4 regions of the Vibrio iocasae genome follow, and region 4 is predicted to be linked to each of the others. Evidence: predicted binding sites of a transcription regulator. Region 4 holds the regulator's gene; each other region holds the start of a gene.
The links. Region 4 encodes PurR, which represses purine synthesis genes. Its sites were predicted from a motif close to TNANGNAAACGTTTNCNTNA; they were not measured.

Region 1 (4,986 bases), 560 kb from region 4:
TGTATCAGTTTGATGAGCTGAACATTTATACGGGGGATTTTTTTACCGCACCTGTTGAACCTTATGATGTGGTTTACGACCGAGCAGCATTGGTTGCACTACCGGAAGACATGAGGCACGAGTATGTAGAGAGGGTTAAATCATTTCTCACAAAAGGAGGACGAATCCTTCTTATTACTCTTGATTACATACAGAGTGAAATGGCAGGGCCTCCGTTTAGTGTCTCTGAAGCAGAGGTTCGAACACTTTTTAGCGATTGTACGATAACGAGGGTATTCAGAGATGAAGCCGATTCCGAGCATCCTAAAATTACTAAGAAAGGACTTAGCCGGTTTGCTGAAGAAGTGTGGCTGATCGAAGGGTTTTAGCTTTGCATAAATAGGGAAGCTGAGCTTCCCTAGGTTCATTGACAAAATCCGCCATCCCACTAGCCTTGTGATTGCGAAGGCGGGGACCTACTTGGACATTTGCGTTTTGATTAAATATCGCTTAGTAGATGATCTTAATCTTAGCCGCAGCTTCAACTGCAACATCGACCGCTTTTTCAGTCGACTTTCTTCGAGTCAGGACAACACCAAGGCGACGTCTGCCATCAATATCTGGTTTACCGAAAAGACGTAACTGAGTTTTTGACGCTGAAAGCACATCTTCTAAACCTTCATAGCGAATATTGTCCGATGTTCCTTCTCCTAAAATGACAGCAGATGCGGACGGACCATATTCGACGATCTTATTAATTGGCAACCCCACGAATGCTCGAACGTGCAGCGCAAATTCAGACAGTTCCTGTGACATCATTGTGACCATACCAGTATCGTGCGGGCGAGGGGACACTTCACTAAATATGACCTTATCGCCTTTTACGAATAGCTCTACACCAAACAATCCGTAACCACCCAGTGCATTAACAACGGTCTCAGATACGTACTGAGCTGCTTTAAGCGCGATTTCAGACATTGCTTGTGGCTGCCAGGACTCGCGGTAATCACCATCTTCTTGTCTATGACCAATAGGTGCGCAGAAATGCACGCCATCAACAGCGCGTACAGTCAGTAAAGTTATTTCGTAGTCAAAATCGACAAAGCCTTCAACGATAACGCGTCCCGCACCGGCACGACCGCCTTCTTGTGCGTAGCTCCATGCTGATTCAATATCAGATTCTTGCTTGATGATGCTTTGTCCTTTACCCGATGAACTCATCACTGGCTTAACGACGCATGGCATGCCGACAGTCTCAACGGCTTTATTGAACTCTTCAAAAGTGTCAGCGAACCGGTAAGGTGAGGTTTCTATTGAAAGATCTTCTGCTGCGAGTCGACGGATACCTTCACGGTTCATGGTCAACTTGGTCGCATTGGCAGTAGGGACAACATTGACGCCTTGCTCTTCAAGCTCGATCAGTGTATCAGTGGCAATTGCCTCTATTTCGGGAACAATATAGTCAGGTTTTTCTGCTGCAACGACTTTTTTCAGTGCTTCTCCGTCTAGCATATCAATCACGTAACTTTTATGCGCGACTTGCATCGCAGGAGCATCTGCGTATCGGTCACATGCGATAACTTCCAGACCTAGTCGCTGACATTCAATAGCGACTTCTTTACCAAGTTCACCAGAACCTAGCAGTAACACTCGAGTTGCGTTTTCACGGGTAGCAGTCCCAAACATCTTGTTTCCTTTATCCAGCAATGATTTTTAGCGGATCATACTGAAATTAAATTAAGACGCAATCGTTTGCTGTGTAAATCTGAGAAATAAAAAAGCCTTATCGAAATAAGGCTTTAATGGGATATGTTGCTATATGTATTTAGACTGAAACATAGCTAACAGGAATGTCAGGATTGATTACATCCAGCGTTGCCTGGATATAGGCTAAGTGACTGATCTTTCCGGTAGAGACTTCTGCAACAGCAGCGTTCTTAATTTCATCAAAGCTGTGACCTGACATGAGTACCTGCATAAAGGCAACTTGCAATGGTGGCAGGCTAGGGTTGAATGCTGCGTTTTCAGCATAAGCACCCATAACAACGGTTCCATCGTTAAGCTCAAGAGCAACACCACTATGGTTCTCTGTGTAAGGAGAGTGGCTCATGTTCAGCGCTTCTACGGCTTTTTGCAGAAGAGAATCATCTTCCGGGGACTCATGGGATAGTCTGTTTCCATCCATCAGTCTCTCTTTTATCTGAAGATCGCTTGGTCCAAAAGATTCTGGAAGGTATTCCTGAAGCGATTTTTCATCTCTCTGAGGTAGCTGAATCATCAACTCATTGGCTGTTGTTAGCTCATTCATAAACTGACGGCAGTGTCCGCAAGGGCTGTAGTTAACCGTCACATCTTTCAGGCCTTTTTCGCCCTTCATCCATGCGTGGCTGACAGCACATTGCTCTGCGTGGACGGTTTGACCAAGCTGAGCGCCTTCGAACTCCATGTTGGCACCAAAGTATAGTCGACCAGACAGGCCTCTTGCGATTGCACCAACAAAAAACTCGGAAATAGGCGCGTAAGAGAATGCCGCTGCGAGAGGAAGTAAGGTTACTCTAAGCTCATCATCTGGCAATCCTGTGATCTGCAAAAGTTCGTCAAACTGTTCAGAAGAGATAGTCGCGTCAAAATCATCAGATGCCACAATTTGCTTTAGGTACTGAGCAATTTTTGGTGGCATCTCATTCAGCACTTGTTCTAGTCGAGAGTTCATCAATGACTCCTTTGGTTATCGTTATGTGTCATTTTAGAACAAATTTGCATTAATGCTGTGACAAAGGTCTCAGTAAAAAATGTAATGAGTTTTCATTTTTCATTAATTGAGTGACGTCACGCTTTTTGAGTGTGTATGCCTTAACCATTGACGATAATGTGCAGCCACTCGACAAAAACGTAGAACATTGGTGCGAGAAAAGAGGTAATTACACCGCAAAGAACCAATGCCAATGAGCTAAACGCACCTTCTTTGGGATTTTTCTCAATACTTGTTGCAGTTCCTAGTGCATGAGCAACCGTTCCCATGGTTAAGCCTTTTGCAATAGGGTGAGTGATACCGATTAAGTTATAGATTGGATAGGCGAAGATTGCACCAAATACACCCACGATTAGAACCATGATTGCTGCTATTGCTGGTTCTCCACCCAAATGGCTAGAAACTTCCATGGCAATTGGTGTGGTAACGGACTTGCCTAGGATACTGGCGATCAAAGGGATATCTGTGTTGAGTAGTACAGCAATCACTGATGCAGTAAACATGGAAAGAACACTTCCTACACCGCAAGCAAGAAAGATGATTTTCCAGTTTGCCCTGATTTCGCGAGCTTGTTCATACAAGGGGTACGCAAGAGCAACAACCGCAGGTTGCAACAAATACATCAGAACTTCATTTTCAGCATAGTACGTTTGATAAGTCGTCTCTGTTAACAGCAACAGTGGGATGACTATAGCCAAACTAATCAGTAGCGGATTTGCTAATGGGTGTTTGAGCTTTTGGCTGATTAACCGAGCAATCAGAAACGAACTGAAAGTTACAAATAGCCAAATCATCTCTTATCCACCAATATTTTCTCAAGCATCCAGGCCAGACAAACTAAGACAATAGCGGAACCCCCAACGGTACTAACAAAAATCTGCAGAGCATTTGCGCTGAGAAGTTCGTAATGCTCCATTAGCCCTACGCTTACAGGTATAAACAGCAAAATCATATATCGGATTAATAGCTGGGCAGAAGGTTTGACCCACTCTGCTGGTATAACGCCCGTTGTCATCAGGAAAAAAAGAAGCAACATGCCGATAATACTCCCCGGAATGCCTATCCCAAGGAGCAATTGAATAGAATTACCAGCAAAAAGTGCAGCGACAATAAGAAACGCAGAAACAATGTATCTGACGATTTGGATTATTTTGTTTTTTATCATTCTCTTAGGATACAAGGTTCTCTACGTATTTGTAGACAGACTTTAGTATGGCTATTTTCTTCTCATCGGACTCGTGCTCATGGGCTAAATTCTCCAAATTTAACATGTAATCAGGTAGTTGAGACTCAAAGTAATCTCTGCAGTGATTTGTCCATTTAACCTGTTCTGTTTCACTTAACGTCGATGGAAAGTTTCTCGCACGATATCTAAATAGAAGAGGTTCGATACGAGGGTCTGAATACGAGATATCCAAAGCAGCCAGATGCTCAGGCGCAGTCTGTCGGATTATATCTATAGAAGCCTTATCTGATGGTGAGAAGAAACCGTCGTAAAGCATGGTATCTACATTTCCTTTGTTCTCGAACTCACGCTCATGTTGATAAAGCTCGATCAGTTTTTCGCGAATCTCTGGATGTTGTTTGATCGTTGCCAGGTTCTTAAGACATTTTTCACGATCGATACCAATCTGTTCTGCATTCTCTGCAGTCAGGGTTTTCGCGGGTGCAAGAATAGGGCACTTGTTGATATGAATCAGCTTAACCGGAACAGGGAGTTCATCTTCACTTAACTCAGAGTGTCTGGTATACAGACGTTCTTTGAGCATATCGCCATCAAGCTCAAGGATAGGTGAGATGTCTTTTGCCAGATTGATACAGATTACGGCATTCTGATTCTTCGGGTGCCACGCAACAGGAACAATCCAACTCGTGTTAGAGCATTCAACACCGAACATTCCGGAAACATGAACTAGAGGAGTCAGGTTAACGATATCAATAAGCTCATTTAACTTACGTTTGTGGCGCATCTGATATAGGTACTCGAACAGTTTAGGCTGTGCGGCTTTTAGTTTTTTAGCTAGCTCTATGGTGGCGATGACATCGGCCATTGCATCATGGGCATTTTCGTGTTCGATACCATTTTCGACCGAAAGCTGTTCCAGCTTGAAGCTGGGTGTGCCGTCCTCTTTCGTCGGCCAGTTAATTCCTTCCGGGCGAAGTGCGTAACAGGTTCGCATTACATCAAGCAGATCCCATCGGGAGTTACCGTTCTGCCAACTCCAGGCATAGGGGTCAAAGAAGTTGCGATAAAG
Region 2 (4,986 bases), 1.8 Mb from region 4:
GGTTCTGACGAGAGAAAATAAGAGAAGTCGGGCCATCTTTACGCTCGATAGCGTATTTCCAGGCAACTGCTGATTCAACCTGGTCACATGGACGCCATGTACTCATATTTGGCGTCACACGTAGAGAAGCCATTTGCTCAACAGGCTGGTGCGTAGGACCATCTTCACCCAGACCGATAGAGTCGTGCGTGTAAACCTGAATGTTCTGAACTTTCATTAGCGCAGCCATACGCATTGCGTTACGAGCGTATTCCATAAACATTAGGAAGGTTGCACCGTAAGGAACAAAGCCACCGTGAAGCGCGATACCGTTCATGATAGCCGTCATACCGAACTCACGTACACCGTAGTGGATGTAGTTACCAGAGAAGTCTTCACGAGTCAGCGACTTAGAACCAGACCACATAGTCAGGTTAGAAGGTGCAAGGTCAGCAGAACCACCCATGAACTCTGGTAGCATAGCACCGAACGCTTCTAGAGCGTTCTGAGAGGCTTTACGTGATGCGATGTTTGCAGGGTTTGCCTGAAGGTCAGCGATGATGGCTGATGTCTTCTCTTCCCACTCAGCAGGTAGTTCACCGTTTACACGACGCTTGAATTCAGCTGCCAGCTCAGGGTAAGCGGCTGCGTATGCTTCAAACTTCGCATTCCAGTCTGCTTCTTTCGCTGCGCCTGCTTCTTTTGCATCCCACTGCGCTGCAATATCAGCAGGGATTTCAAATGGACCATGTTCCCAACCCAGGAATTCACGAGCAGCTGCGATTTCTTCGTGACCCAGTGGTGCACCGTGACAGTCGTGAGAGCCAGACTTGTTAGGAGAACCAAAACCGATGATAGTTTTAGTACAGATAAGTGTTGGACGAGGGTCTGCTTTCGCTCTGATGATTGCCGCGTCGATTGCTGCTGCATCGTGACCATCAACGTCAGCGATAACATGCCAGCCGTAAGCTTCGAAACGCTTAGGCGTGTCGTCTGCAAACCAGCCTTCAACGTGACCATCGATAGAGATGCCGTTGTCATCCCAAAATGCGATTAGCTTGCCAAGACCCAGTGTACCCGCCAGAGAACATGCTTCGTGAGAAACACCTTCCATCAGACAGCCGTCACCCATAAATGCATAGGTGTAGTGGTCAACGATGTCGTGACCTTCTTTGTTGAACTGCTCTGCAAGAGCACGCTCTGCCATCGCCATACCGACTGCGTTAGTAATACCCTGACCCAGCGGACCGGTTGTTGTTTCGATACCTGGTGCATAGCCGTACTCTGGGTGGCCCGGAGTTTTCGAGTGAAGTTGACGGAAGTTCTTCAGGTCATCGATAGACAGCTCGTAACCAGTCAGGTGAAGCAGAGAGTATATCAGCATTGAGCCGTGGCCGTTTGAAAGGATAAAGCGGTCGCGGTCAGCCCACTCTGGGTTTTGTGGGTTATGGTTCATGTGGCCACGCCAAAGTACTTCGGCGATATCAGCCATACCCATAGGTGCACCTGGGTGACCTGAGTTAGCTTGTTGAACACCATCCATGCTTAGTGCACGGATTGCATTGGCTAGTTCTTTTTGAGACGGCATGTCTGCTCCTGAATAGATAAGCGAATTCGTATAAAGGGTATAAATAACGATAAAATTCGTGTTATTCGTAATTACTAAATTTTATCCGGTAATTTAGCGCGCCTATTCTCTCAAAGCCCCCTTTTGACTGCAATCGTTTTCCCCATAGAAAATACGTTACTTTCGAGCTGAAACCCTATTTTTCATATGGATTTTCAACACATAAATGTGGCCCCAATACACAAATTTTTCTTGTAATTATGTAATCTGAAACTAAAATAGACGTCCAGATGTCGAAACACCCAAACGTATGGTGTTTCCATAAACTATTATTTAGAGGGTGCTAGTTGCATCCTTTTTCACTCTTAATTGGAGCTGACTATCATGGCTAAGCACCTATTTACTTCTGAATCTGTATCAGAAGGCCATCCGGATAAAATCGCGGATCAGATCTCTGACGCAGTACTAGATGCAATCCTTGAGCAAGATCCTAAAGCTCGTGTTGCATGTGAAACTTACGTTAAAACCGGCATGGTTATGGTTGGTGGTGAAGTCACTACCTCTGCATGGGTTGATATCGAAGAACTCACTCGTGAAACTGTTCGTGAAATCGGTTATGTACACTCTGACATGGGTTTCGATGCGGACTCTTGTGCAGTACTGAACACCATTGGTAAGCAGTCTCCTGACATCAACCAGGGTGTTGATAAAGCAGACCCTAAAGAGCAAGGCGCTGGTGACCAGGGCATCATGTTCGGTTACGCAACAAACGAAACTGACGTACTAATGCCTGCACCAATTACATACTCTCACCTACTTGTGCAAAAGCAGGCTGAAGTACGTAAAGGTGGTCTTGACTGGCTACGTCCTGATGCAAAATCTCAGGTAACTTTCCAGTACGACCAGGGTAAGATTGTCGGTATCGATGCCGTTGTTCTTTCAACTCAGCACTGCGATTCAATCTCTACTCCAGACCTGCGTGAAGCAGTAATGGAAGAGATCATTAAGCCCGTTCTTCCTTCTGAGTGGCTAAACAAAGAGACTAAGTACTTCATCAACCCAACCGGTCGTTTTGTAATCGGTGGCCCAATGGGTGACTGTGGTCTGACTGGTCGTAAGATCATCGTTGACACTTACGGTGGTGCAGCTCGTCACGGTGGTGGTGCTTTCTCTGGTAAAGATCCATCAAAAGTTGACCGCTCTGCAGCATACGCAGCACGTTATGTAGCGAAGAACGTAGTAGCTGCTGGTCTTGCTGACCGCTGTGAAATTCAGCTTTCTTACGCGATTGGTGTTGCTGATCCAACTTCAATCATGGTTGAAACTTTCGGTACTGAAAAAGTATCTCACGACATCATCATCGAAGCGGTACGTCAGTTCTTCGATCTTCGCCCATACGGTCTGCAAGAGATGCTGAACCTGCTTCAGCCTATCTACAAGAAGACAGCTGCTTATGGTCACTTTGGCCGTGAAGAGTTCCCATGGGAAGCAACAGACAAAGCAGCTCTGATTCGTGAGTTCGCAGGTCTAAAATAAGCAAATAGATTTTCTTAGCTTAAAGACAGATAATCGGGGTGCATTCTGCACCCCGTTTTTTATAGGACAACATAATAATGACAAAAGCGAAGATTGGTATTGTTACCGTTAGCGACCGTGCAAGCGCTGGTGTTTACGAAGATATTTCTGGCAAAGCCATTATCGAGACACTAAACGACTATCTTGTATCTGAATGGGAGCCTGTATATGAGGTTATTCCTGATGAGCAAGACGTTATTGAAGCAACTCTAATTAAGATGGCTGACGAGGAAAACTGCAGCCTGATCGTAACGACTGGTGGTACTGGTCCAGCGAAACGCGATGTAACTCCGGAAGCCACTGAAGCGGTATGTGATCGCATGATGCCAGGGTTTGGTGAACTGATGCGTGCAGAGTCCTTGAAATTTGTTCCAACAGCCATTCTTTCTCGTCAAACCGCTGGGTTGCGAGAAGATAGCTTAATTGTAAACCTTCCAGGTAAACCAAAGTCTATCCGCGAATGTTTGGATGCAGTATTCCCTGCGATCCCATACTGCATAGACCTTATGGAAGGCCCATACCTTGAGTGCAATGAAGAAGTGATCAAGCCTTTCCGTCCTAAGAAAAAGTAAACGGAACATGACTGAATTTCCTTCAGCTTTTGAAGAAGATATTCAAAAAAAAGCAGCCTGGTGCATTCACCGGGCTGAAATCGCTTTTCAACGGGCTTTCTCTCAACCAGAGATAAGCTTCAAGCTTCGCGGCAAGGCGGCTGGAAAGGCTTATTTGCAAACAAACCAAGTTCGTCTAAACCCTGTCTTGTTTCAGGAAAACTATCAGGCATTTATCGATGAAGTCATTCCACATGAGATAGCCCACCTAGTCACTTATCAGATTTTTGGCAAAGTGCGTCCCCATGGTCATGAGTGGAAAATGGTGATGGAAAAAGTGTTTCGCATTCCAGCCAAGACTACCCACAGCTTTGAAGTTGCTTCTGTTCAGGGAAAAACCTTCGAATATAAATGCCGCTGTGAATGCTATCCGCTCTCTATAAGACGTCACAACAAGGTTCTCAGACAACAAGCCAACTATATGTGCAAAAGCTGCAGACAACCCTTGGTATTCACTGGCAAGCAACTAACCTGAACCTAAAGCATACAGAACCCTTGTTTTTTTAATCCTCTGCATCCATGTTATGGAAAGTTATTTATTTTCTTTCAGGATACAACTGGCATGCGAGTTCCACGTATTTATCACCCGGAGACAATCAACCAGCTAGGCGCAGTTTTTCTTAGTGAAGATGCAGCCGGACACGTTGGGCGAGTTCTTCGAATGAAACCTGAACAAGAAGTGCTTTTATTTGACGGAAGTGGTGCGGAGTTTCCAGCCAAAATCACAGAAGTCACCAAAAAGAATGTGCAGGTAGAAATCCTTGAGAAAATCGAGAAAGACATTGAATCTCCATTAGATATCCACCTGGGCCAAGTTGTCTCTCGTGGTGAAAAAATGGAGTTCACTATACAAAAATCAGTGGAACTTGGCGTCAATACTATTACACCTTTGATCTCAGAACGTTGTGGTGTAAAACTCGACCCAAAGAGATTTGAGAAGAAGCTTGCTCAATGGCAAAAGATCGCTGTTGCAGCTTGCGAACAGTGTGGCCGGAACCGATTGCCTATAGTAAGACCACTGATGAAACTGGAAGACTGGTGTGCCGAGCAGGATGATGCTCTAAAACTCAATTTGCATCCAAGAGCAAAATACTCAATCAATACTCTTCCGGAGCCAGTTGAAAAAGTACGTTTGTTAATTGGCCCTGAAGGCGGTCTCTCATCAGAAGAGATCCAAATGACCGAAGAACACAAGTTTGAAGAAACACTTTTAGGACCTCGTGTCCTGAGAACAGAAACCGCAGCACTCACTGC
Region 3 (4,986 bases), 1.0 Mb from region 4:
AACTCCGCAATTTAATGGCGATAACGATTTTGCACAAAGAGGTAAAACGTTGTCATCAAAAACTAAAAAGGGAACCGGGCAAGGACCTCCCAATCTTAAGAAAAGGCAGTGGATTATTATGAAAAAGACTCTAATCGCTCTATCTGTACTAGTTGCAGCAGGCGCAGCAAACGCAAGTATCAACATCTATACAGCTGACGGCGTTACTGTTGATATGAAAGGCGACATGGAAGTAGTTTACAAGAAGAACGATGCTAAAGACGCTTCTCCTAAGCAGGAAATCCAGGATGCAGACCTTGGTTTTGACGTACGTTACGCTATAAACGAAGACATTTCTGGTGGTGCTTACTGGGAATTCCAGGGTGACTCTAAAAACTCTGACGGCGTAAACACTTCTGATTCTTCTACAGTGAGCATGGGTGATGTTTACTTCGCACTTTACTCTAAGAGCATGGGTACTCTTAAAGTTGGTGATACTTGTACTCTAGGTGATGATCTAGGTATTGGTGCTGACTACCAGTTCGGTCTAAACAAAGTTTTTGATTCTTCTGCTGCTTTCTGTGCTGACGAAGTAATCAAGTACACTCTAGACAAAGGCGCGTACTACGGTGGTATCGCTTACCGTGACAACCAGCACGGTTCTGGTGCAGAAATGACTGACATGCGTGTAGGTGTTCGTTTTGCTGACATCGACGCTCTAGTATACTACGGTGACGTTGCACGTACTGACGACGATATCCTAGCATTCGAAGTTATCTACAGCGGTGTTGACGCTCTTACTCTTGAAGCTGGTTACTACGACGCTAATGGTAAGCTAGCTACTGATGGTGGTAAAACTTGGGCTCTTGGTGCTGAATACGCAATCAACAGCAAAGTATCTGTAGCAGCAGGTTACTCTGACACAGATCCTGCTAACAGCGCTACAAAAGACGTTACTAAGTACTTTGTAAACGTTGACTACAAACTAGCACCTGGTACTAAGCTATACGCTGAAATCGGTGAAGAAGATGATGGCGCAGCAGACGTAGAACTAGGTTACGCTGCTGGTGTTAAAGTTGAATTCTAATTTAAGTTAATAAACTTATTTTAAATTCACAAAAGCCACCTGAAAAGGTGGCTTTTTGATTTTTTGGAAAGATAATTCTACTACCTGATATAAGCTATTAAAGGAAATTTATGAAATCAGTATTTATTGCAACTCTGGGAGTGCTATTTTCTAGCTCTTTGTTTGCTGCGGAACTTATACCGGGCAAGAACATTAGATTGCTTTATTTGAATGAAACGGAGGTGGATTCGTCTACTTCACCAGTTGCCTTACCTGATGGCTTTAATCAGATAGTTCTTCGAGCAAGTGCTACTCTGGGTAGTGGTAAAGAGAGAAGCGTTTTTGATTCTGCACCATTTATGATGATGTTTGAAGCAACAGGTAAAGACGTCGAAATAGTTGCTCCTAAAATGTACGAGTACGAAAGTGCAAAAAGACATTTTGAAGGTATACCTGATATGAAGTTGATGTCTGGTGGCAAAGAAATCCCGTTTACCTATGAAAAAGTCAATAAAAGAGAAGGGTTGTTACCATATCGCGATCTTGATGAGTTGGTCATTGAGTACAACAACCAAAACAATATCTATTTTGGTGATGAAGCAAATATTGCAGGTACGGCTACCTTAGCAGGCTCGACAGCAGTTGCCTCTCAGAAATCACAAGGTAACAAGACTAATGTCTCATCAACATTAAACATAAACCAGCTTAAAGCATGGTATCTAAAAGCATCCAAAGCAGAACGCAAAGAATTTAAAAAATGGATGATTGACCAAGACTAATCATCTATATGCGCCTTATCTCAAAGATGGGGCGCTTTCATTTCAAGCAACCGTTTGCTATTGCCTCTCTTATTGCTGTCACTATCAAGCCAAGCTAAAATTAACGTTTTACTCATTACTCTGTAGAACGTTCCCATGAAATTTCCAGGCCAACGCAAGTCCAAACATTATTTCCCTGTCCACGCTCGTGATCCATTGATCAGTCAAGCTTCAACGAAAACTATGAAACGTACCCATGTGATTGGTATCGATCAGACGCTTGTTGATATTGAAGCGAGAGTTTCACAAGAATTTATTGAGAAGTTTGCTTTAAGCAAAGGACATTCTCTGGTTATTGACGATGAGACAGCAGAAAAACTATATCAAGAACTTAAGGAAAACGACCTCATTACTGATGAGTTTGCTGGTGGCACAATAGGGAACACGCTACACAACTACTCAGTATTAGCGGACGATCGTTCGACACTACTTGGTGTAATGAGTAAAGACATAGAGATCGGCAGTTATGGCTATCGTTATCTGTGTAATACCTCTAGTCGTATGGATTTGAATCATCTTCAAGGTGTTGATGGGGCGATAGGGCGCTGCTTTGCGTTAATCAGTGATGATGGTGAGCGTACTTTCGCGATCAGTGAAGGTCAAATGAATCAACTGGTACCCGAAAGCATTCCTGAAAGCATATTTAAAAATGCATCAGCGCTGGTATTAACAGCATACCTTGTTCGTTGCAAAGAGGGCGATCCAATGCCTGAGGCGACAATGAAAGCCATTGAATACGCAAAGGCGAACGATGTCCCGGTAGTATTAACACTTGGTACGAAATTCGTTATACAAGACGACCCTAAATATTGGCAAGACTTCCTGAGAGATCACGTAAGCGTTGTTGCCATGAATGAAGATGAGGCTCATGCATTAACAGGTGAAGAAGACCCGCTTCTTGCGTCTGACAAAGCCTTAGAGTGGGTAGATTTAGTTTTGTGTACTTCAGGTCCGGTTGGCTTGTTTATGGCTGGTTATACAGAGGAGAAAGCGAAGCGCACGACATCTTTACCTCTATTACCCGGAGCCATCGCCGAATTTAACCAGTTTGAATTTAGCCGCCCAGCATCTAAATCGTTATGTGAAAACCCAATTAAGGTTTATTCACATATTGCTCCATATATGGGTGGACCAGAGAAAATTAAAAATACTAATGGCGCAGGGGATGCTGCGCTGTCTGCTTTATTGCACGACATGTCTGCGAATAAATATCATAAAGAGAATGTCCCTAACTCAAGTAAACACCAATATCCGTACTTAACTTATTCCTCATTCTCCCAGGTTTGTAAGTACGCAAACAGAGCGAGTTACGAAGTTCTGGTCCAGCATTCTCCTAGACTTTCCAGAGGCTTACCAGAAAAAGAAGATAGTCTGGAAGAAGCATACTGGGAAAGATAATTTAACCTTATCATTAAATATATTAATAACTGTTAACATATAAAAAAAAGAGCCCCATTATGGGGCTCAAGTTTTTATAAAGAGCTTAAATATATTAGATTAGGAAATCATCCATTGATTTACCCTGGTCAAGTTGGCTCTGGATAGCAGAAGGTGTACGACCCTGACCAGTCCAAGTTTTTTCCTCACCAGTTACATCTACATATTTATATTTTGCAGGACGAGGCTCGCGTTTTTTACGGGTTTTAGTTTTAGTTTCACCAGAAAGAGCTGCTATTAAATCTTCAACATCAATTCCGTCCTGAGCAATCATCTGTGCATATTCAGATAGTTTTGCTTCACGTTCAGCAAGAGCTGCTTTTTCTTCTTCTGCTGCTGAGCGACGCTCGTCAACAACAGTCGTTAGTTTATCTAAGGCTTCTTCTAACTGCTCTAAAGTTAATTCGCGAGCGTATGCGCGAAGGCTACGAATATTGAGCAGAGTTTTGGTAAGTTCTGACATGATTTATCCCATCTAGTTCTTATTAAACGCAGCAATAATAACAGCGCGTTAAAATATTAACAATTAAATTCAGTGCTATTCAAAGAAATTATAATATAGAGTCTCGAATAAAAATAGTCGAAAGTGTTGTTATGTTACAAAAACTAGCTTAACAATAATTTATATTTTTTTATTTAACTCGATGAATACCGTGTAATTTGAATAATTAGGTCGAATCAATAACGCGAATTTGAGAACTCACTCGAATGAGTGACACCTGCGAATCCTTGTTCTTCATTGCGTGCCAGATCGAATTTAATCTTGCAAATAACAATAGAATCAGTAGAATTTCCCATACCTAATTCAGTTTATCTCCTAATTGAACTAAAAACAGACAGTTTGAGGGGGGATGCTGAGGTAGAGGCGCAATAATTATCAGTAACTTCTGTTGGGGTGATACCAATGAACAGAAGAGAAAGGGGTTATTGCCGAAGTGGACTTGCTCATCAAGGCAGTTTGCTGGGGATGTATTGAATAAGTGCATCACTGCCATAGTATATGTTGTTAACTATGGAGCGCTACTGTAGGGTTGGGTGAAGTGTTCGCTTCCCTTTCGCTTGTTCAACATTAGTCGTTTATAACGACTTTTCTGCAGTAGATCTCTAACCAAATTGGTTTAAGAAGATCATGATTTTAGTCGATTTTGCATTATCTCCCGTTTCTGTTTTACCACCGCTCATTGCACTAACTTTAGCAATAATAACGAGACAAGTATTACTATCGCTAGGTGTGGGTATTGTTCTTGGTGGATTACTATTAACAGACTTTTCTTTAATTAATTCTACTTCTTATATTGGAAACATCGTCAAAGGTGTATTTATTGAAGATGGTGGGATTAATTCGTGGAACATGAGCATCGTCGCATTCCTTTTATTGCTTGGAATGATGACGGCACTTCTCACTCTATCTGGTGGTACCCGTGCATTTGCGTTATGGGCACAACAGAGAGTTAAGAGTAAGCGAGGCTCTAAATTACTTGCAGCTTTCCTTGGGGTATTTATCTTTATTGATGATTATTTCAACAGTTTAGCTGTGGGTGCGATATCTCGCCCGGTAACCGATCGATATAATGTTTCCAGAGCAAAGCTTGCTTATATTCTGGACTCAACCGCTGCTCCTATGTGTGTATTGATGCCAGCATCTAGCTGGGGTGCTTATATAATGACCATCATAAGTGGTATTTT
Region 4 (4,986 bases):
TTTGTAAGCGCCTACAGAACCTGCTTGCTTCAGGTCTGAAACAGAAGCGATACCTGCTTTCTTAAGCATGCGTTCTGTACCAAGCCTAAGGTTAGGTAGATCTTTAAGGCGAGTCGGTTTCTCTTCTGCCTGAACCGCTTTTTCTTCTTTAGCTAGCTCTAGAGCGTGTTTTGCGAGAGTAAGAATATCGTCCGTGTTTTCCCAAATGTTGTCAGGTAGTGCGAAGTACTTGGTAACCACAGGGAACCCACGTTTTTTATAAACGTAAGGTTCATAACCGGATGATTTAAACTCTTCGATAGTGGAGTCGCTAGAACGAATATGAAGAGAGTCATTAACGACGAGAGCAAACATTGCTTCGTCTACGAAAATGCCAAACCCACCGAACATAGACCGAGATTTGACTTGGCCAAATTGCTCGAAAAGTTTCAATGAGTCTTTTAGTACTGGTTTATCCATTGCGTCTGTCTCGGGTTAAAAATTGCTTCAACCAATTTGATACCGAGAAATTAGCAAATCTGTGTGATCTGTTGTCAGAAACTCGTAAAGTATCTGCTCTACGTTGCTAATTTGCCTTCGGCAGCCCCGCTGCCATTCTGAGTATAGAAATATCAATACGATACCTCTTCAGATTAAGGCCGGTGGCTTTGCGTCCCATTCTTTCGAATGGTTTGCCCTGGTCGTGACGTTATAAATATAGGCGTGATTTGGATAAAGATCACGGATTAAATTATCCGGTGTGATATTGGTTCCAAATCTTATGCCGTATGATATACAAATGATTGTGTACTACTAACCACTCAATAGTAGTTAGTAGCCGCAAGCTTTAATAGTTTATCAGACTAGTTTAGCTCTTTAACGCTCTTACGTGAGATGATTTCCGGGTGCATCTCAAAAACGCGACGTTCGTGCTCTTTGTTTTTGATTCTTTCCAGCAGAATTTCGAACGCTGTTTTACCAACACGTCGTTTTGGCTGGTGAACAGTGGTCAATGGTGGCGAGAAATAAGCTGCTAGGTCAATATTGTCATATCCAATAACAGAGATGTCTTCAGGGATTCGCATTCCTTTCTCCTGTAGACGGCTCATCAGGCCTAGAGCCATGATGTCATTGAAGCAGAATACAGCTGTTGGTTTTTCATCGAGCTCAAGAATTCTATCCGCAGCTTCAACGGCCATGTCACACTCAAAGTTACCTTCAAGAATATTCTCTTGATTGAACTCGATATCGAACTCTTGTAGTGCGCGTTTGTAGCCTTCGATACGTTCAATACAAAGTGTTTTGTCCAGGTGTCCTGACAGGCAGAAGATTTTTTCGTGCCCACGTTCAAGTAAGTATTTGGTCGCCAGATACCCACCTTCTTCAGAGTTATCAATGATTTTATCTGACTGATTTTCCCAATCACCCCAGTCCATGATCACTTTAGGGATGTCAGTATGGCTCTCCAGCATTTCCTGTAGCTCAGTTGTCAAATCAGAGCAAAGTACAAAGATGCCGTCTACACGCTTTTCTGCAAGGAATCGAACGTAGTCTCGTTGCTTTTCATAGATACCGCCTGTGTTACACAGGATGAGTGTGTAACCCTGCCTGTAACAGTAACTCTCGAAGCCGTCGATGACTTCTGCCAGAAACGGGTTTGTTGACTGTGTCACCAACATACCTACTGTTCGGGTTGTATTGCATTTCAGACTTCGGGCCACAGCACTTGGGGCGTAATTTAACTCTTTTACCGCCTCCATTACTCTTTCTTGAGTAGCTTCAGCAACAAAGCGAGTCTTATTAATAACATGAGATACTGTTGTGGTTGAAACACCGGCTAAGCGTGCGACATCTTTAATAGTGGCCATATATTTGTCCTATCTGAACTGCTGTTTTTTCTTCTACTATAAATAAGTTTATCAGCAGTTTCTCTGTTTGTGATAAAACACAAAAAACCGCTTGAAAAAGCGGTTTACAGAAATATTCATAATTTTATCGATTGCGGCCTGATTTTAGACGTAAATGCAAACAGAAACAACGCCCTTATATAGGGCGTTGTCACAAATATTATTATTTACTCACCAGCAAGGTAAGAGCAATCTAGCTGACAGAAGTCTACAAGAAGAGCCGCGATACCTGCATAGAAACCGAAATCATCATGTTGAACGCACTTATCTTTAAATTGAGGGAACCAACTTAGCATATATTTTTCGATAAATGCTTTCTGGTCCAATAAGGCCTCTTCAATATGCTCAAGTTTTTCTAACTCGTTAGAGCGAATAATCATGTTGCCCAGGAAATCCAGCTCTAGCGCTATATGATCGGCTGGTTCATTCAAGCCTTCTTTGATGGCGATGCCTTTTTCTTCCATCAGAGCAGCCATTTCCTGAGCCGGTTTATCATTAAGTAATCCTGACTCTCCAATATACATAGAAGCATAGGGCAGTGCGGCATTTTTATCTGATGTTAAAAACAGCTCGCAGAAATCCGCAGCCAATTCTAGCTGGGCATCTTCACGTGTTTGTAGTCGGTTTAAAGCATCGACAACTTTATCAATCGATTCTTTAAGTGCTTCGTTTTCACCTAGCCCGGTCAGAAAAGATCGGATTTCGGTAGATTGGTAAGCTTCGAGTTCTTGTTCTGTCAGCTCTTTAGCGAACAGGCTTGAAAGCCACCAGTAAATTTCAGCGCGCTTTTCGTTAAATGCTTTTGTTTCTTCCATTGCAGGGTTCCTGAGACATAGTTATTTCCTATAAGTGTAAACAAAAAATATTAATAAAACTAACTATTGAAATGAAAAAAAATGACAGTTTATTAAGGAAAATTAACCGCAAGTCAGAGAGTTGCGTTGGGTCAATAAATTCCGAACTTTTGGGCAGAATTCCTATTATTCGCTAGAATTATGAAAAGTTATGAATAAAATACGGTCGGCATATTGATAAAATTGTTGATCGAAATTTTCGGCAGAGTGAAGTGGTAGACATGAGTAGTCACGTATTAGTAGTTGAAGATGATGTTGTTACACGAAGCAAGCTGGTTGGGTATTTTCAGAGTGAAGGATATTCAGTAAGCGAAGCGGAGAGTGGCGAGCAGATGAGAGAGATTCTAGCTGAAGAGAATATTGATCTGGTGATGTTAGACATTAATTTACCAGGTGAAGACGGCTTGATGTTAACTCGTGAACTACGCAGCCAATCAGATATCGGAATTATTTTAGTCACAGGCAGAACAGACAGCATAGATAAAATTGTTGGTCTGGAAATGGGGGCGGATGATTACGTTACAAAACCATTTGAACTCAGAGAATTGCTGGTTCGTGTCAAAAACTTATTGTGGCGTATTTCTCTTGTACGTACAGGCGGTGGAAATAACGATTCTGATGAAGATGATGGAAATGTTATCTATTTCGGTGACTGGACGTTTGATATTCAGAGAAGAGCACTAACTCGTGATGGTGAGCCGGTTAAATTGACGAAAGCCGAATATGAGCTGCTTGTGGCTCTTTCTTCTTATCCGAATACAGTATTAAGTCGTGAAAGAATCATCAACATGATAAGTCACAGAGTTGACGCTCCAAACGACCGAACAATTGATGTTCTTATTCGACGTATGCGAGCGAAAATGGAATATGATCCAAAGAACCCTCAAATATTTGTCACTGTGCATGGTGAAGGCTATATGTTCGCAGGTGACTAATATTTTCGGAAAGCAGTTCAAAATAGAAAATCATTCAAAATAATAAGGCCGGCTAATTATGCCGGCCTTATTAGTTTGTATACACTTGCGATTTACTCGGTTTTTCCAAAACTTTGTAATTCTAGCTCTTCAGTGGAGATTAGGTTATCGCGAATATCCTGCCAGATTAATCCGAGTTTTTCATGCCAGTATCTTTCGCTCTGCTCAAGGTATCTGGCGCTAGGTGTGTATTTTGTCCAGGCTTGCTTGATTTCCTTTTGAGCGAGATAGTTGGTCGGTGCAGGTATTGGATTCAAGCCAGCAGCGTGAAACTCTGATAATGCACGAGTCATATGGCTAGCAGAGGTCACTACGACCAAATTGTTTTGCTTGACGAAGGCGGCGGCTTGTCTTGCTTCTTCCCAGGTATCTTTCGCGGTTTCCAGCAACACGATATCGGTTTTAGAAACACCCAGTGCAAGCGCCACTCTTGCCAGCATTTTCGCATGGCTCATTTCTGCTCCGGCCGCATAACCAGAGAGAATTAGCTTAGCTCCGGGATACATTCTTTGAATACGAATCCCTTCGGTCAGGCGCATCAGAGCAGTACGGCTGAGCTCTGAGGTTGGTGGTATTTCATGATCAACAACGTGTCCGCTGCCGAGTACCATAACGTAATCCACCGACTTTTCTTGTGGAAGATAACCTATGTACTCTCTTTCCATGGGCAGCAGTAGCTGGGTTGAAACAGGCTGGAAAGAGACTAGAAAAATACCGGTTAAAGATAAAAATACAAACAACACCCCGAAACGGTGGCGGGTCGAAAACATAATCAGTGCAAGGCCAACAAATCCGATAATTAGCAAGGCGGGTAGGGGCATCGCAAGAGACGATAGTACTTTTTTCAGCTCAAACATTATCCAATAGTCCGAAAAATCATCACTTAACTGTAAAAATACAGCATAACGCTTTATTCCTGATATTCCTATGACAGAATAAGCGGCACGATAGAACATGATAACCCAGATAGCCGTGACAGAAGATCGTAATTTCGACGACATCGCACACAAATTCGCAAAAAACATTTATGGTTCCGATAAGGGAGCCATAAGGCAGACGATTGTGTGGGAAGATTTAACTCAAGCACTTTCGTCCCTCAAAGCTGACGAAAGGACGCTCCATATCCTCGATGCAGGTGGTGGACTGGCACAGATGTCCCAGAAAATCGCAGAATCGGGTCATCGTATCTCTTTATGCGACATCTCCTCGGAAATGTTGCAGCTTGCTAAAGAAGATATCGGAAAGCACGGCTTGTCCTCTTCCTTCGAATTT

Region 1: purT (formate-dependent phosphoribosylglycinamide formyltransferase) is a predicted target of PurR. The motif match lies at 1,720-1,739, and genes of this name have one in related genera.
Region 2: metK (methionine adenosyltransferase) is a predicted target of PurR. The motif match lies at 1,693-1,712, and genes of this name have one in related genera.
Region 3: SNR28_RS15090 (inosine/guanosine kinase) is a predicted target of PurR. The motif match lies at 1,867-1,886, and genes of this name have one in related genera.

The regions. Positions count from the first base shown of each region.
Region 1 is NZ_CP145311.1:1,619,620-1,624,605, forward strand. It holds gene SNR28_RS17225 (thiopurine S-methyltransferase) at 1-368, shown strand, start outside; gene purT (formate-dependent phosphoribosylglycinamide formyltransferase) at 490-1,665, opposite strand; gene cdd (cytidine deaminase) at 1,805-2,692, opposite strand; gene SNR28_RS17240 (LrgB family protein) at 2,833-3,525, opposite strand; gene SNR28_RS17245 (CidA/LrgA family protein) at 3,522-3,896, opposite strand; gene sbcB (exodeoxyribonuclease I) at 3,901-4,986, opposite strand, start outside.
Region 2 is NZ_CP145311.1:430,232-435,217, reverse strand. It holds gene tkt (transketolase) at 1-1,567, opposite strand, end outside; gene metK (methionine adenosyltransferase) at 1,931-3,082, shown strand; gene mog (molybdopterin adenylyltransferase) at 3,160-3,693, shown strand; gene SNR28_RS11575 (SprT family zinc-dependent metalloprotease) at 3,701-4,207, shown strand; gene rsmE (16S rRNA (uracil(1498)-N(3))-methyltransferase) at 4,295-4,986, shown strand, end outside.
Region 3 is NZ_CP145311.1:1,166,211-1,171,196, forward strand. It holds gene SNR28_RS15080 (porin) at 119-1,066, shown strand; gene SNR28_RS15085 (DUF2057 family protein) at 1,177-1,824, shown strand; gene SNR28_RS15090 (inosine/guanosine kinase) at 1,960-3,261, shown strand; gene SNR28_RS15095 (H-NS family nucleoid-associated regulatory protein) at 3,356-3,763, opposite strand; lysine riboswitch at 4,153-4,331, shown strand; gene SNR28_RS15100 (Na+/H+ antiporter NhaC family protein) at 4,430-4,986, shown strand, end outside.
Region 4 is NZ_CP145311.1:2,182,537-2,187,522, reverse strand. It holds gene SNR28_RS19655 (TfoX/Sxy family DNA transformation protein) at 1-459, opposite strand, end outside; cyclic di-GMP riboswitch class I at 576-686, opposite strand; gene purR (HTH-type transcriptional repressor PurR) at 843-1,847, opposite strand; gene torD (molecular chaperone TorD) at 2,054-2,701, opposite strand; gene torR (two-component system response regulator TorR) at 2,962-3,675, shown strand; gene elyC (envelope biogenesis factor ElyC) at 3,768-4,670, opposite strand; gene cmoM (tRNA uridine 5-oxyacetic acid(34) methyltransferase CmoM) at 4,687-4,986, shown strand, end outside.